Regions from separate parts of the Phaeospirillum tilakii genome, predicted to be linked through region 2. Evidence: predicted binding sites of a transcription regulator. Region 2 holds the regulator's gene; the other holds the start of a gene.

Region 1 (7,456 bases), on a different contig from region 2:
GGTCTTGCTGTCCATCGGCCAGCCGACCGAATGGACGATCCGGCCGGGATGGTGGCGGGCGGGATCGACCTCCCACAGCTCCTTGATGCCGATGCCGTAGGTCTGCTCGTCGCAGTCCCGGCGCAGGCCGAACCGCTCGAACAGGGTCTTGGTCAGGCTGCCGCGACAGCCCTCGGCGAACAGGGTCTGGCGCGCCAGCAATTCGACCCCGGGGGTGAAATTGGGGCCGGGGGCGCCGTCCTTGCCGATCCCCATGTCGCCGGTGGCGACGCCGCGCACCGCGCCGGATTCGTCATACAGCACCTCGGCGGCGGCGAAGCCGGCGAACACCTCGACCCCGAGTTCCTCGGCCTGGGCCGCCAGCCAGCGGACGAAATTGCCGAGCGAGATGATGTAGTTGCCGTGATTGTTCATCGTCGGCGGGGTCGGCAGCCGATACGATCTGGTCTCGGTCAGGAACAGGAAGGTATCGTCATGGGCCGGGGTGTTGAGCGGCGCCCCCCGCTCGCGCCAGTCGGGAATCAGCTCGGCCAGGGCATGCGGCTCCAGCACCGCCCCCGACAGGATGTGGGCGCCGATTTCCGACCCTTTTTCCAGGACGCAGACGGACAGGTCCGGATCGATCTGCTTGAGGCGGATCGCCGCCGACAGGCCGGACGGCCCGCCGCCGACGATCACCACGTCGAACTCCATGGATTCACGTTCGCTCACGGCATCCCTCTTTGGATAGAACCGCGACGGGACGCCGCGGTTCGCGCTCTGACCAGGACAGCCTCTATAGCACACCGTCCGCAACCGTTTCGATCCCCGCGCGAGGCCTCACGCGGCAAGGGAGACGATGGCGCGGGGATGACAGGGTGCGAATTCGGGAGTAGAACCGAACCGGATATCCATAAGGGGACAACAGATGAAGTATGGCCGCAAGCGGGTGCTGGTGACCGGCGGGGCGGGATTCCTCGGCTCGCACCTGTGCGAGCGCCTGCTCGCCGAAGGCTGCGACGTGCTGTGCGCCGACAACCTGTTCACCGGCTCGAAGGACAACATCGCCCACCTGCTCGGCAATCCGTATTTCGAACTGGTGCGGCACGACGTCACCTTCCCGCTCTATGTCGAGGTGGACGAGATCTACAACCTCGCCTGCCCGGCCTCGCCGGTGCATTACCAGCGCGACCCGGTGCAGACCACCAAGACCAGCGTCCACGGCGCGATCAACATGCTGGGGCTGGCCAAGCGGGTCGGCGCCAAGATCTTCCAGGCCTCGACCTCCGAGGTCTATGGCGACCCCCAGGTCCATCCCCAGACCGAGGATTATCGCGGCTGCGTCAATCCGATCGGCCCGCGCGCCTGCTACGACGAGGGCAAGCGTTGCGCCGAAACCCTGTTCTTCGATTACTGGCGCCAGCACGGCCTGCGGATCAAGGTGGTGCGGATCTTCAACACCTACGGCCCGCGCATGCATCCCGACGACGGCCGGGTGGTATCGAACTTCATCGTCCAGGCGCTGGAGGGACGGCCGATCACCCTGTACGGCGATGGCAGCCAGACCCGCAGCTTCTGTTACGTCGATGACCTGATCGAGGGCTTCCTGCGGCTGATGGCCACCCCCGACGACGTCACCGGCCCGATCAACATCGGCAATCCGCGCGAGATGACGGTGCGCGAACTGGCCGAGATGGTGGTGGCGATGGTCGGCTCGGGCTCGGAGATCGTCTATCAGCCGCTGCCGGCCGACGACCCGATGCAGCGCCGCCCCGACATCACCCAGGCCAAGGCGGTGCTCGACTGGGCGCCCAAGGTGGCGCTGGAAGAGGGATTGCAGCGCACCATCGCCTATTTCCGCTCGCGCATGCAGGGGTGAGGCGGCACCGAAAACAGGGAACAGGCGGCGACAGGATGGATCACCCGAAGCGATCGCTGGCGGCCGGCGCCGCCTTGGCCCTGGCTCTGACCGTGGCGGCGGGACCGGCGGCGGCCGAGGGGCAGACCCCGCCCCCCGCCCCCCCGCCGGCGGCGGCCAAGCCGGCCCCGATCCGGTTCGAGGATTGGGGGCTGGTGTGCCGGGTGCCGCCGACCGGCGGCGAGGAACGCTGCTTCATCGAGCAGAGCCAGATGCTGAAGGACGGCGACAAGCGCGTCCTTGACGTGGTGATCGGCACTTTCGGCCCCGAGGGCGAGTTGACGATGGTGGCGACCTTCCCGCTCGGCATCAATCTGACGGTGGGCGCCGCCTTCCGCATCGACGACCAGCCGCCGCAGCCGATCCGGATCCAGCAATGCGTGCCGGTCGGCTGCCTCGGCACGATCCGGCTCGACGACGCCACCCTCGACCGCCTGCGCCACGCCCACCATCTCGCCTTCGCGGTGATGCCGTTCGGCGCCGACAAGACGGTGGCGATCACCGCCTCGCTGAAGGGATTCGGCCCGGCGCTCGACGCGCTGAAACGATAGCACGGGACAGACCGGATTAAAGGGAGCAGGGCGATGGCGGACCTCGGCGATCGGACGGCGGACGACGTCGACGCCCCCGACCCCGAGATCGAACAGGCCCGCGCCCTGGTCCATCAGGGCCGCAACGCCGAGGCGATCGAGAGCCTGCTGGCGACGGTGAAGGCCCGGCCCGGATTCGCCGGCGCCTATTCGATGCTGGGCTCGATCCTGCGGTTCGAAGGCGAGATCGACGCCGCGATCGCCGCCCACCGTCAGGCGATCGCCTGCGACCCGGCCCGGGCCGAGGCCTATAGCTGCCTGGGCGCCGCCCTGTGCGACCGGGGCGAGCTTGATGCCGCGATCGAGGCCCACCGGCAGGCGATCGCGCTGGGGGCCAACGGTGCCGGCGCCTATGCCCCGCTCGCCGCCGCGCTGCTGGCCAAGGGCGAGATCGAGCCGGCGCGGGAAATGACCGCCGCCGCGCTGGCGCGCAACCCGACCGACGCCCCGGCCCATTTCACCCTGGCCCGGCTGCGGCTGCTCGACGGCGACCTGCGCCGGGGTTGGGAAGAATATGAGTGGCGCACCCGCCCCGGGGTGATGTGGCGGACGGTCCGCGCCTTCCCCTGCCCGCCTTGGCAGGGCGAGGATCCGCTCGGCCGCACCCTCCTGCTCCATGCCGAACAGGGGCTGGGCGACACGATCCAGTTCGTCCGCTTCGCCGCCCGGCTGGAGGCGGCGGGAGCACGGCTGGTGCTGGAGGTGCAGCCGCCGCTGGCCGGACTGATCGCCCGCTCGTTCCCCTGCGCCCAGGTGCTGCGCAAGGGCGAGCCGCTGCCGCCGGTCGATTTCCACTGTCCGCTCGGCAGCCTGCCCCACCGCTTCGACATCGGCCTCGACCAGTTGCCCGGCCCGGTGCCCTATCTGGTGCCCGATCCGGCGGCGGTGGCGGAATGGCGCCGGCGGCTGGGCGGGCTCGGCGGGCTCAAGATCGGGATCGCCTGGGCCGGCAATCCGGCCTATCAGGCCGACCATGCCCGCTCCTTCGCCCCCGGCCGGGTCGCCGCCCTGATCGCGGCGCTGTCGCGCCCCGGCATCACCCTGTTCGCGCTGCAAAAGGATCCCCGCCCGGAGGATCGCGCCGCGCTGGCGGCGGCGGCCGGACAGGTGCTCGACCTGTCGGCGGTGGTGGGCGATTTCGACCATACCGGGGCGATCGCCACCGCGCTCGACCTGATCGTCTCGACCGATACCTCGCTGCCCCACCTCACCGGCGCGCTCGGCCTGCCGACCTGGCTGCTGCTGCCCCGGGTGCCGGACTGGCGCTGGCTGCTCGACCGCCCCGACACGCCGTGGTACCCCAGCCTGCGCCTGTTCCGTCAGCAACAGGCCGGCGATTGGGACGGCGTGCTGGCCGCCCTCGCCGCCGCGCTGTAACGCGGGCTGCCGCCCCGCGCGCTTCGAGAATCAGGCGGGCTGCCGCCCGCCGGCCCGCTCGGGAAGCAAAGCTCCCCGACTCCCTCATTTCTTTGATTGATGACTCAATAAACAGGAAGGGGGTCCGGGGCATCGCCCCGGCCGGGTGCGGGCGGGAGCCCGCGTGAGCGTCAGGCCCGTTCCAACGCGGCCGAGGCGCGCAAGGCGGGGCCGCGCACCGCCAGCGGGCAGATCAGATCGACGGTTTCGTCGGCGATGGTGATTTCGACCGGCAGGCGGGCGACGATGTCGCCATCGCCCTGGACCGGGGCACCGCGCGGGCCGGTGATGACGATCGAGCGGGCCGACACCACCTGGACCTCGGGCAGTTCGGGCAGCTTGCCCAGCGGCAGGGCGAGGCCGTAGCGCAGCATGCCGGTGACCCCGGCGGCGGGGAGGATGCAGACCTCCAGCCGGGGGGCTTCGAGATCGGCGTCGGGGGCGGCGACGAACGGCCCTCCATAGAACCGTCCCTTGCAGGCCACCGCCATCCGCCCCTCATAGGCGACCCCGTCGGCGCGGATGGTCAGCACCGGGAAATCGTAGCCGACCGCCTGTTTCAGCCCCTCGACCACATAGGCCAGTTTGCCGGCATGGCGCTTCAGCGCGATGTTGACCCCGGCGACGACGTGGGCGTCGAGCCCGGCCCCGGCCATCAGCAGGAAACGGCGGCGGTTGGCGAGGCCGAGATGAACCCGCCGCGCCGGGCCGAAGGCGATGGCGCGGGCGATCTGGTCGGCGTCGCGCGGGGCGAGGCCGATCTCGCAGGCCAGCACATTGGCGGTACCGAGCGGGATCACCCCCAGCGCCGGACCGCCCTCGACCAGGGCCAGTCCGTTCAGCACCTCGTTGACGGTGCCGTCGCCGCCGGCCGCCACCACCGCATCGTAATCGGCGCGGGTGGCGCGGGCGGCGATCATTTCGGCATCGCCCCGGCAGGTGGTCTCGGCGACGGTGACGGCGCAGCCCAGCCGTTCCAGCCGCTCGACCACGCGGAGCAGGCGCCGCCGCTTGTGCCGGCCGGCGGTGGGATTGTGGACGATCAGCACCCGGCGCGGCGGGGGCGACATCGCGGGAGCTTCGGGGGGCTCGGTCATGCGTAATGCCAACATGGGGATTCGGTATACCAAACAACGCCAGCGAATCCTCAGTGAAATAATTGTGACCCTCCGCCTTCACTTTGATGAATTTTGCCCCGGGACACAGGGTTCGATATGTACAACCGACCCCACGACACACTAGAACCCCCCTGCCCCTTCTTCTCCCAGACCAACCCAGGACAGGTGGATTCATGAACGCCAACACCGAAATCAAGCGGCGTTACCGGACCATCTGGATCTCGGACATCCATCTCGGCACGCGCGGCAGCAAGGCCGAGGATCTGCTCGACTTCCTGAAAAGCTGCGAATCCGACACCCTCTATCTGGTCGGCGACATCATCGACGGCTGGCGGCTGCGCAAATCCTGGTACTGGCCGCAGAGCCACAACGACGTGGTGCAGAAACTGCTGCGCAAGGCGCGCAAGGGCACCCGCGTGGTGTTCGTCCCCGGCAACCACGACGAATTCGCCCGCGACTATCACGGCATGCTGTTCGGCGACATCCGCGTCGCCACCAGCGCGATCCACCAGACCGCCGCCGGCAAGCGGCTGCTGATCATCCACGGCGACGCCTTCGACGGGGTGGTCAAGCACGCCAAATGGCTGGCCCATCTCGGCGACGGCGCCTACACCCTGGCCCTGTCGCTCAATCACTGGCTGAACGTGGTGCGGCGCGCCCTCGGCTTCCCCTACTGGTCGCTGTCGGCCTACCTCAAGCACAAGGTCAAGAACGCGGTCCAGTACATCGCCAATTTCGAGGAGACGATGGCCGAGGAGGCCCGGCGCAGCCAGGCCGACGGGGTGGTGTGCGGCCACATCCACCACGCCCAGATCCGCCAGTTCGACGGCGTGCTGTACTGCAATGACGGCGACTGGGTCGAAAGCTGCACCGCGCTGGTCGAGAATTTCGACGGCAGCCTGGAAATCCTCCACTGGCTGCGCGAGCCGGGCCTCTATCTCCACAACGCCGCCCTGTCCGACGGTGCCGCCCGGCCGCTCGACGCCGCGCCGCCGGTGGCCGCGCCCTGACGCGATGGCCGCCCCGGCGGGGGCGCCGCCCCCTTCCCCCACCGTCCCTTTCCCCCCTCCCCCGGCCGCCGCGCCGGCCGGCCTGCCGCAAGGAGTAGGAATGCGCATTCTCGTCGTCTCGGACGCCTGGCTGCCCCAGGTCAACGGGGTGGTCCGTACCCTCGACATCCTGCGGCGCGAACTGCAACGGGACGGCCACGAGGTGGTGATGGTCACCCCCGACCGCTTCCGCACCCTGCCCTGTCCGACCTATCCCGAGATCCGTCTCGCGGTGCGGCCCGGCCGGCTGGTCGCCCGGCTGATCGAGGCGGCCCAGCCCTGCGCGATCCACATCGCCACCGAGGGGCCGCTCGGCTGGGCGGCGCGGCGCTACTGCCTGCGGCGGCGGCTGCCCTTCACCACCGCCTACCACACCAAGTTTCCCGAATACATCAAGGCCCGCTTCCGGGTGCCGCTCAAGCTCAGCTACGCGGTGATGCGGCGGTTCCACGCCGCCTCGTCGCGGGTGATGGTCGCCACCCAGGGGATCGAATCGGAACTGCTGCAACGCGGCTTCCACCGCATCGGCCGCTGGTCGCGCGGGGTCGATACCGACCTGTTCCACCCCCGCCCCGAGGCGCGGGGCGAGGCCGGGCCGTTCGCCGGACTGGCCCGGCCGATCTTCCTGTATGTCGGCCGGGTGGCGGTGGAGAAGAACGTCCAGGCCTTCCTCGACCTCGACCTGCCCGGGACCAAGGCGGTGGTCGGGGCCGGACCACAGCTCGAGGACCTGCGCCGGCGCCATCCCGGGGTGCATTTCGCCGGCGCCCGCTTCGGCGAGGATCTCGCCCGCCATTACGCCGCCGCCGATGTGTTCGTGTTCCCGAGCCGGACCGACACCTTCGGTCTGGTGCTGCTCGAGGCGCTGGCCTCGGGCCTGCCGGTGGCGGCCTATCCGGTGCCGGGGCCGCTCGACGTGATCGGATCGAGCCCGGTCGGCCGGCTCGATCAGGACCTGCGCGCCGCCGCCCTGGCCGCGCTGGAGGCCGATCCGGCGCTGTGCCGCGCCTATGCGCTGGAATTTTCGTGGGCCGCCTCGACCCGCCAGTTCATCGAGAATCTGGCGCCGTTCGAGACCACCCGCTGGCAGGAGCCGATGCCGGCCTGACCCCGCCGCCGCCCGTTCCGTCCCCTCCCCCGGAGACGGTCGGGCGCGCCGGGGCCGGGCTCAGTGCCCCGGTTTGGGTGACAGCAGATCCTTCTTGCCCGCCTTGCCCTTCCAGCTTTCGGCGTCGGCCGGCACCTCGCCCTTGCGGGTGATGTTGGGCCATTGCGGCGCGAACTGGCGGGCGATCTCGACCCACGGCGCGGCGGCGGGGTCGGAATCCGGCACGATCGCCTCGGCCGGGCATTCCGGCTCGCACACCCCGCATTCGATGCATTCAT
Region 2 (7,456 bases):
GGTTGGGATCCGCAACCGGTACGACCGAGCCCTGCCCATGGCCTCCTCGACAGACCTTTCCGGGACGCCGCCCGATTCTCGGGCGCCCCGGCAGAAGCGCAGCCTGCTGGCGGCCTGTCTCGCCCACGCCCTGCATGACGGCTACACCGATGGCCTCTACGCCTTCCTGCCGCTCTGGCAGGGGCAGTTCGGGCTGTCCTATGCGGGGGTGGCGGTGGTGCGCGCCCTCTATTCCGCCACCATGGGGGGTCTCCAGATCCCGTCCGACCGTGTGCTGCGCGCTTGGTCGCCGCGCGCGGTGCTGGTCCTGGCGACCGTCCTCGCCGCGACCGGCCTGCTGATCATGGCGCTGCCCTTCGGTTTTGCCGGGCTGTGCGTCGGTCTGGTCGTCGCCGGGCTCGGATCGAGCCTCCAGCATCCGCGGGCTTCGGCGCTGGTGGCCGACAATTACGGCGAGGCGTCGCGACGTCCCCTCGGCCTTTACAATTTTTCCGGCGATCTCGGCAAAGCCGCCTTGCCGGCGCTGATCGCGCTGCTGTTGCCGCTGCTCGACTGGCGCGCGGTGCTGGTGGTGCTGGCGGTGCTGGGGTTCGGGCTGGCGGTCGCCCTGGGGGGACTGGTCCCGGCGGTTCCCGCCACCCGGACCGCCCCGAACCGGACGGAAGCCGGCGGTGGCCGTGGCGGCTTTCCGATCCTCGCGACGATCGGGGCGCTCGATACGGCGACCCGGATGGGCTATCTGCTGTTCCTGCCCTTCCTCATCCAGCAACGGGGCGGGGACACGCCCACAATCGGCGCCGCCCTCGCTTTGCTGTTCATCGGCGGGGCGTTCGGCAAGGCGGGCTGTGCCTGGCTCGGCGAGCGGCTGGGGGTGGTCGGCAGCGTGCTGGCGACCGAAGCCGCCACGGCGGCGCTGATCGCGGCGACGCTGGTCACCCCGCTGCTGCCGACCCTCGTCCTGCTGCCCTGGCTCGGCCTCGTGCTGAACGGCACCTCCTCGGTTCTGTACGGCACCGTGCCCGAGCTGGCCCGGGGCGACCGGAGCCGGGCCTTCGCGATCTTCTACACCTGCGTGATCGGCGCGGGCGGGATCGCGCCGATCCTGTATGGCGCGATCGCCGACCACGGCACCCGGACGATCGGCGTGCTGGCCACGGCGGCGACCGCCGTCCTGATCCTGCCGCTGGTGCTGATGCTGCGGCCCCATCTGCCCCGCCGCCAGACCCCCCGATAACCCCCACACCGCAGGTATCCATCACGATGGCCCCCCCTCCGCTTCCCACCATTGCGCCCACCATCGCCCTGCTCGGTCCGGGGGCGATCGGCACCACCATCGCCGCCGCGCTGCACGAGGCCGGCCGCACCCCGATGCTGTGTGGCCGCACGGCGCTGCCGTCGCTGACCCTGCGCGGCGACGGCGGCGACCTTCTGGTTCCGGGGCCGGTGCGGACCGATCCGGCCACGATCGAAACCACGGTCGATCTGCTCTTCGTCGCGGTCAAGGCAACCCAGATCGAGGCGGCGGCGCCGTGGTTTGCCGCCTTGTGCGACGCGCGGACCGTGGTCTGCGTGTTGCAGAATGGCGTCGAGCAGGAAAGGCGCATCGCCCCCTCCCTGCCCGGCAGCCCGGTGCTGCCCTCGGTGGTGTGGTTCCCCGCCCAACGCCAGCCGGACGGTTCGGTCTGGCTGCGCGGCAAGCCCCGCCTCACCCTGCCACAGACGCCGGCGGTCGGCGTGGTGGTGGCGGCGTTGCAGGGGACGCGCTGCGCGGTCGAGCTCGCCGCCGCTGCCGATTTCACCTCCCTGGCCTGGCGCAAGCTGCTCCAGAACGCGGTGGCGGGGCTGATGGTGCTGGCGGGGCGCCGCGCCGCGATGTTCTCCCGCGCCGACATCGCCGGGCTGGCGCTGGCCTATCTGCGGGAAGGCCTGGCGGTGGCGCGGGCGGAGGGCGCGGTGCTGGGCGACGCGGTGGCGCAAGAGATCCTGGCCCAGTTCCAGGCTCTGCCGGCCGACATGGGCAGCTCGATCCTCGCCGACCGGGAGGCCGGCCGCCCGCTCGAATGGGACATCCGCAACGGGGTGGTGCAGCGTTATGGCCGCTTCCATGGCATCCCGACGCCGATCAGCGATCTGGTCGTGCCGCTGCTGGCCGCCGCCAGCGACGGCCCCGGCTGAGCGATCCTCGGCTGAGCGTCTGTCGGGGGGGGGACGCCTCGTTCCTGGTCTTCGGCGAGGTTTGGCATTAGACTAAGTCTGAAAAGCAGACTTGGGAGAGCCATGATGCCGCAGCCTTGCTGGCGCTTCGACAACAGCTATGGCCGCCTGCCGCCGACGCTCTACACCCGGATCGGGCCGAGTCCGGTCGCCGCGCCCCGGCTGGTGCGGTTCAATCACGCCCTCGCCGCCGAGCTGGGGCTCGACCCTGCCCTCGGCGAGGCGGGGGAGGCGGCGCCGCTGTTCGCCGGCAATTGCCTGCCCGAGGGGGCCGAACCGCTGGCCCAGGCCTATGCCGGCCATCAGTTCGGTTTTTTCAACGTCCTCGGCGACGGGCGGGCGATCCTGCTCGGCGAGCATCTCCGCCCCGATGGCGGCCGGGTCGATCTCCAATTGAAGGGGGCGGGGCGTACCCCCTATTCGCGCGGCGGCGACGGTCGCGCCGCGCTCGGGCCGATGCTGCGCGAATATCTGTTCGGCGAGGCGATGCACGCCCTCGGCCTGCCCACCACCCGCGCCCTGGCGGTGGTGACGACCGGCGAGACGGTGCTGCGCCAGACCCCGCTGGCCGGGGCGATCCTGACCCGGGTCGCCGCCAGCCATCTGCGGGTCGGCAGCTTCGAATATGCGGCGCGGCGCGGCGCGGCCGAGCTGCGGGCGCTGCTCGATTACGCGGTGGCGCGGCACGATCCCGGCCTCGCCGGTCGCGACGACCTGCCGTGGGCCTTCCTGGCGGCGGTGGCCGACCGGCAGGCCGATCTGGTGGTCGGCTGGATGCGGGTCGGCTTCGTCCACGGGGTGATGAACAGCGACAACATGACCATTTCCGGCGAGACGATCGATTACGGCCCGTGCGCCTTCCTCGACCGCTACCACCCGGCGATGGTGTTCAGCTCGATCGATCATGGCGGCCGCTACGCCTTCGGCAACCAGATGGCCTGCGCGCAGTGGAACCTTGCCCGGCTGGCCGAGGCGCTGCTGCCGCTCGATCCCGACGGGCTGGCGCGGGCCGAGGCGGTGATCGAGGGGTTCGGCGCCACGGTGACGGCGCGCCATCGGGCGATGCTGGGGGGCAAGCTCGGCCTGGCCGCGCTCCAGCCCGGCGACGAGGCGCTGATTGCCGAACTGCTCGACTGGATGCAGCGCACCGGCGCCGATTACACCAATACCTTCCGCGCCCTGAGCGACGATCCCGATCCGCCGCTGCCGCAGGGCTGGGGCGAACGCTGGCGCGCCCGCGCTCCGGTCGTCGACCTGATGCGGCGGCACAATCCGGCCTACATCCCGCGCAACCAGCGGGTCGAGGACGCGCTGGCGGCGGCCGAGGCGGGCGATCTGGCCCCGTTCGAGCGGCTGCTGGCGGTGCTGGCCGAGCCTTACCGGACCCGGCCGGGGCTGGAGGCCTATCAGGCCCCGCCGCCGCCCGAGGCGCCGCCCCACCGCACCTTCTGCGGCACCTGAGGAAGAGGCGGGCTCTGCCCGCACCCGCCAAGGGCCGGGGGCCCTTGGATCCCGTCGATGGTCGGGGTTCCGAAGGACAATCAAAGGGTTCCAAGGGCCTTGCGGCCCTTGGCGGGTCCGGGCGGAGCCCGGGCAATCAGGCGGCGGATTCGGCGTCGAGGGCGTAGCCGGCGGCGCGGACGGTGCGGATGATGTCGCTTTCGGTGTCGCAGTTGAGCGCCTTGCGCAGGCGGCGGATATGGACGTCCACCGTGCGCGGCTCGACATAGATGTCCGGCCCCCACACCGCGTCGAGCAGTTCCTCGCGCGAGAACACCGTGCCGGGATGCTGGAGAAAGAATTGCAGCAGGCGGAACTCGGTCGGGCCGAGATGGATCGGCCGGCCGGCGCGGGAGACGCGGTGGGCGGCGAGGTCCATGCTGATGTCGCCCCAGGCCAGCTGGCCCTTCTGCGGCACCGGCTGGACCCGGCGCAGCAGGGCGCGGGTGCGGGCCATCAGTTCGGGCAGCGAAAACGGCTTGGTCAGGTAATCGTCGGCCCCGGTGTTGAGGCCGCGGATCTTGTCGCTTTCCTCGCCGCGCGCGGTCAGCATGATGATCGGCAGGTCGCGGGTGGCCGGCTTGCGCCGCAACTGGCGGCAGACCTCGATCCCCGACAGCGCCGGCAGCATCCAGTCGAGCAGCACCAGATCGGGCCGGCGTTCCGCCACCAGGGTCAGCGCCTCCTCGCCGTCGCCGGCCTCGCAGACGCGGAACCCCTCCTTCTCGAGGTTGTAGCGCAGCATGGTGGCGAGCGAGGCTTCGTCCTCGACGATCAGGATCAGCGGCTTGGCCTGCCCGGCCGGGTTGGGGTCGCGCTGGCTCATTCCGGTCCTCCGACGGTGTTTCCCTTCGGCCGCGAACCGGCCGGCGAGGTGCCGAGGATCTGGTAATGCAGGGCCTCGGCGATGTTGGTGGCGTGGTCGCCGATTCGTTCGATGTTCTTGGCCATGAACAACAGGTGGGTGGCGGTGGCGATGGTGCCGGGATCCTCGGTCATCAGGGTGATCAGATCCTGCATCACCGCGTTGTACATCGCGTCGACCTCTTCGTCGCGGCTCCACACCCCGAGCGCCTTGGTCAGGTCCTTTTCGAGATAGGCGTCGAGCACGTCCTTCAGCAGGCCGCGCACCATCTCACCCAGCCGCACCACCCCGGCCACCGGCGCGGTGATGCCGGCGCGGTTGAGCACCAACGCCCGCTTGGCGAGGTTGGCGGCATAATCGCCGACCCGCTCGATCTCGCCCGAGATGTTGAGGGCGCCGACGATCTGGCGCAGATCGACCGCCATCGGCTGGCGCAGCGCCAGCAGGCGGACGGCGAAGCTCTGCACCTCGCGGTCGAGTTCGTCGATGCGGGCGTCGCCGGCCACCACCCGCTGAGCGAGGTCGTCGTCGCGCCGGGCCAGCGCCTGAAGCCCGGCGGTCAGCTGGGCCTCGGCCATTCCCCCCATCCGGGCGATGATCCCGGTCAGGTGGGCCAGTTCCTCGTCGTAGGATTTGACGGTATGCACTTCTTCCATGCGCGGCCCTCCCGTGATTATCCGAAGCGGCCGGTGATGTAGCCCTGGGTCAGGGGCTGTTGCGGATTGGTGAAGATCTGTTCGGTGTCGCCGACCTCGATCAGCTTGCCGAGATGAAAGAAGGCGGTGCGCTGCGACACCCGCGCCGCCTGCTGCATCGAATGGGTGACGATCACGATGGTGTAATTGTCGCGCAGCTCGTCGATCAGTTCCTCGACCTTGGCGGTGGCGATCGGGTCGAGCGCCGAACAGGGCTCGTCCATCAGGATCACCTCGGGGCCGACCGCGATGGCGCGGGCGATGCACAGCCGCTGTTGCTGCCCGCCCGACAGGCCGGTGCCGGATTCGGTCAGCCGGTCCTTGACCTCGCCCAGCAGGCCGGCCTTTTCCAGGCTGGTCATCACGATCTCGTCCAGTTCCTCCTGGTCGCGGGCGAGGCCGTGGATGCGCGGACCGTAGGCGACGTTGTCGTAGATCGATTTGGGGAAGGGATTGGGCTTCTGGAACACCATCCCCACCCGCGCCCGCAACTGCACCACGTCGAGGCCGCGATCGTAGATGTCGGCGCCGTCGATGGTCAGCCGGCCGCTGACCCGCGCCGTCTCGACCATGTCGTTCATCCGGTTGATGCAGCGCAGGAAGGTCGATTTGCCGCAGCCGGACGGGCCGATCAGCGCGGTGACCTCGCCGGAATGGATGTCGAGATCGACCGAATGCAGCGCGTGCTTTTCGGCGTAATGGACGTTGAGACCCCGGGCCGAGATCTTGGCGCGGCCCTCGATGGCGCGGGGGTTGACCGGGCTGTTCATGAGACGGCTACCACTTTCTTTCGAATTTCTTGCGCAGCAGGATCGCGACAAGATTCATCGCCGCCAGGAACAGCAGCAGCACCATGATCGCGGCCGAGGTGCGCTCGACGAAGGCGCGTTCGGGACTGTCGGCCCACAGATAGACCTGGACCGGCAGCACCGCCGCCGGGTCGAGCGGGGTGGCCGGGATGTCGACGATGAAGGCGACCATGCCGATCATCAAGAGCGGCGCGGTCTCGCCCAGGGCGTGGGCCATGCCGAGGATGGTGCCGGTCAGGATTCCCGGCATCGACAGCGGCAGGACGTGATCGACCACCACCTGGAGCCGCGAGGCGCCGAGCCCGGCGGCGGCCTCGCGGATCGAGGGCGGCACCGCCTTCATCGCCGCGCGGGCGGCGATGATGATGGTGGGCAGACAGATCAGCGCCAGCACCAGACCGCCGACCAGCGGGGCCGAGCGCGGCATGCCGAAGGCGTTGAGGAACACCGCGAGCCCGAGCAGGCCGAACACCACCGACGGCACCGCCGCCAGATTGTTGATGTTGACCTCGATCAGGTCGGTCCAGCGGTTCTTGGGGGCGAATTCCTCCAGATAGACCGCGGTGGCGACCCCGAGCGGGAAGCTGACCAGCAGGGTGATGGTCAGCGAGAACACCGAGCCGACGATCGCCCCCCACAACCCGGCCAGTTCCGGCTGGCGCGAATCGCCCGAGGTCCACAGGATGGTGTTGAAGCGGGTCTTGACCGCGTCGCGCGCCTCGAGCGCGCTCAGCCAGCGCAACTGGTTCTCGCTCAGCCGGCTGCCGGGAACGCCGGCCTGACGCGGGGCGTGGCCCTTGACCGCCATGTCGATGTCGTCGTTGGCCAGCAGCCAGACCTCGCGGGTCTGGCCGAGCAGGGCCGGGTCATCGCGCAGCATCGACCGCAGGTCGGCCTCGGCCCCGCTCGACACCAACCCCATCAACTGGCGCTGCTCGGTGCGGCTCTGCGCCTCGGGAAAGGCGCGCGCCAGCCCCTGGCGGATCACCGCGCGATAATCGGCGGCGGCGATGGTCTCGGCGGTGGGGGCGCCCTCGATCCCGAGCAGGGCCGGGTCGAAGCTGGCCTCGACCTTGACGTAGGTCGAGAGGAAGGCCGACATCCCGTTGCCGAGGATGGTGGTGAGCAGGATGCCGAGGAAGCCAAGGGCGAACAGCACCGCGCCCAGTCCGACGGCGCGGAAGCGGCGTTCGGCGGCATGGCGCCGCTTCAGCCGGGCGGCGACGGTGTCGGCGCTGGTCCGCTCGGCGGCCAACGCGGCGGCCTGGGTGGTGTCAGTCATATCTTTCCCGGTACCTGTTGACGATGTGCAACGCCACGGCGTTGAGCGAAAGGGTGATGGTGAACAGAGCGAGGCCGAGGGCGAAGGCCGC

Evidence for each region. The regulator PhoB, encoded in region 2, activates phosphate uptake and scavenging genes when phosphate is short. The targets are predictions, from matches to a motif close to TNTCATAAAACTGTCA.
Region 1: ACFSNB_RS09550 (UDP-2,3-diacylglucosamine diphosphatase) is a predicted target of PhoB. The motif match lies at 5,077-5,092, and genes of this name have one in related genera.

The regions. Positions count from the first base shown of each region.
Region 1 is NZ_JBHUIY010000016.1:22,492-29,947, reverse strand. Features, by position in the region: gene ACFSNB_RS09575 (electron transfer flavoprotein-ubiquinone oxidoreductase) at 1-693, opposite strand, end outside; gene ACFSNB_RS09570 (UDP-glucuronic acid decarboxylase family protein) at 908-1,858, shown strand; gene ACFSNB_RS09565 (invasion associated locus B family protein) at 1,894-2,448, shown strand; gene ACFSNB_RS09560 (tetratricopeptide repeat protein) at 2,482-3,864, shown strand; gene ACFSNB_RS09555 (diacylglycerol/lipid kinase family protein) at 4,035-4,973, opposite strand; gene ACFSNB_RS09550 (UDP-2,3-diacylglucosamine diphosphatase) at 5,195-6,031, shown strand; gene ACFSNB_RS09545 (glycosyltransferase family 4 protein) at 6,132-7,178, shown strand; gene fdxA (ferredoxin FdxA) at 7,239-7,456, opposite strand, start outside.
Region 2 is NZ_JBHUIY010000050.1:3,396-10,851, forward strand. Features, by position in the region: gene ACFSNB_RS16975 (MFS transporter) at 38-1,234, shown strand; gene ACFSNB_RS16980 (oxidoreductase) at 1,261-2,175, shown strand; gene ACFSNB_RS16985 (protein adenylyltransferase SelO) at 2,281-3,675, shown strand; gene phoB (phosphate regulon transcriptional regulator PhoB) at 3,812-4,540, opposite strand; gene phoU (phosphate signaling complex protein PhoU) at 4,537-5,235, opposite strand; gene pstB (phosphate ABC transporter ATP-binding protein PstB) at 5,253-6,044, opposite strand; gene pstA (phosphate ABC transporter permease PstA) at 6,052-7,365, opposite strand; gene pstC (phosphate ABC transporter permease subunit PstC) at 7,358-7,456, opposite strand, start outside.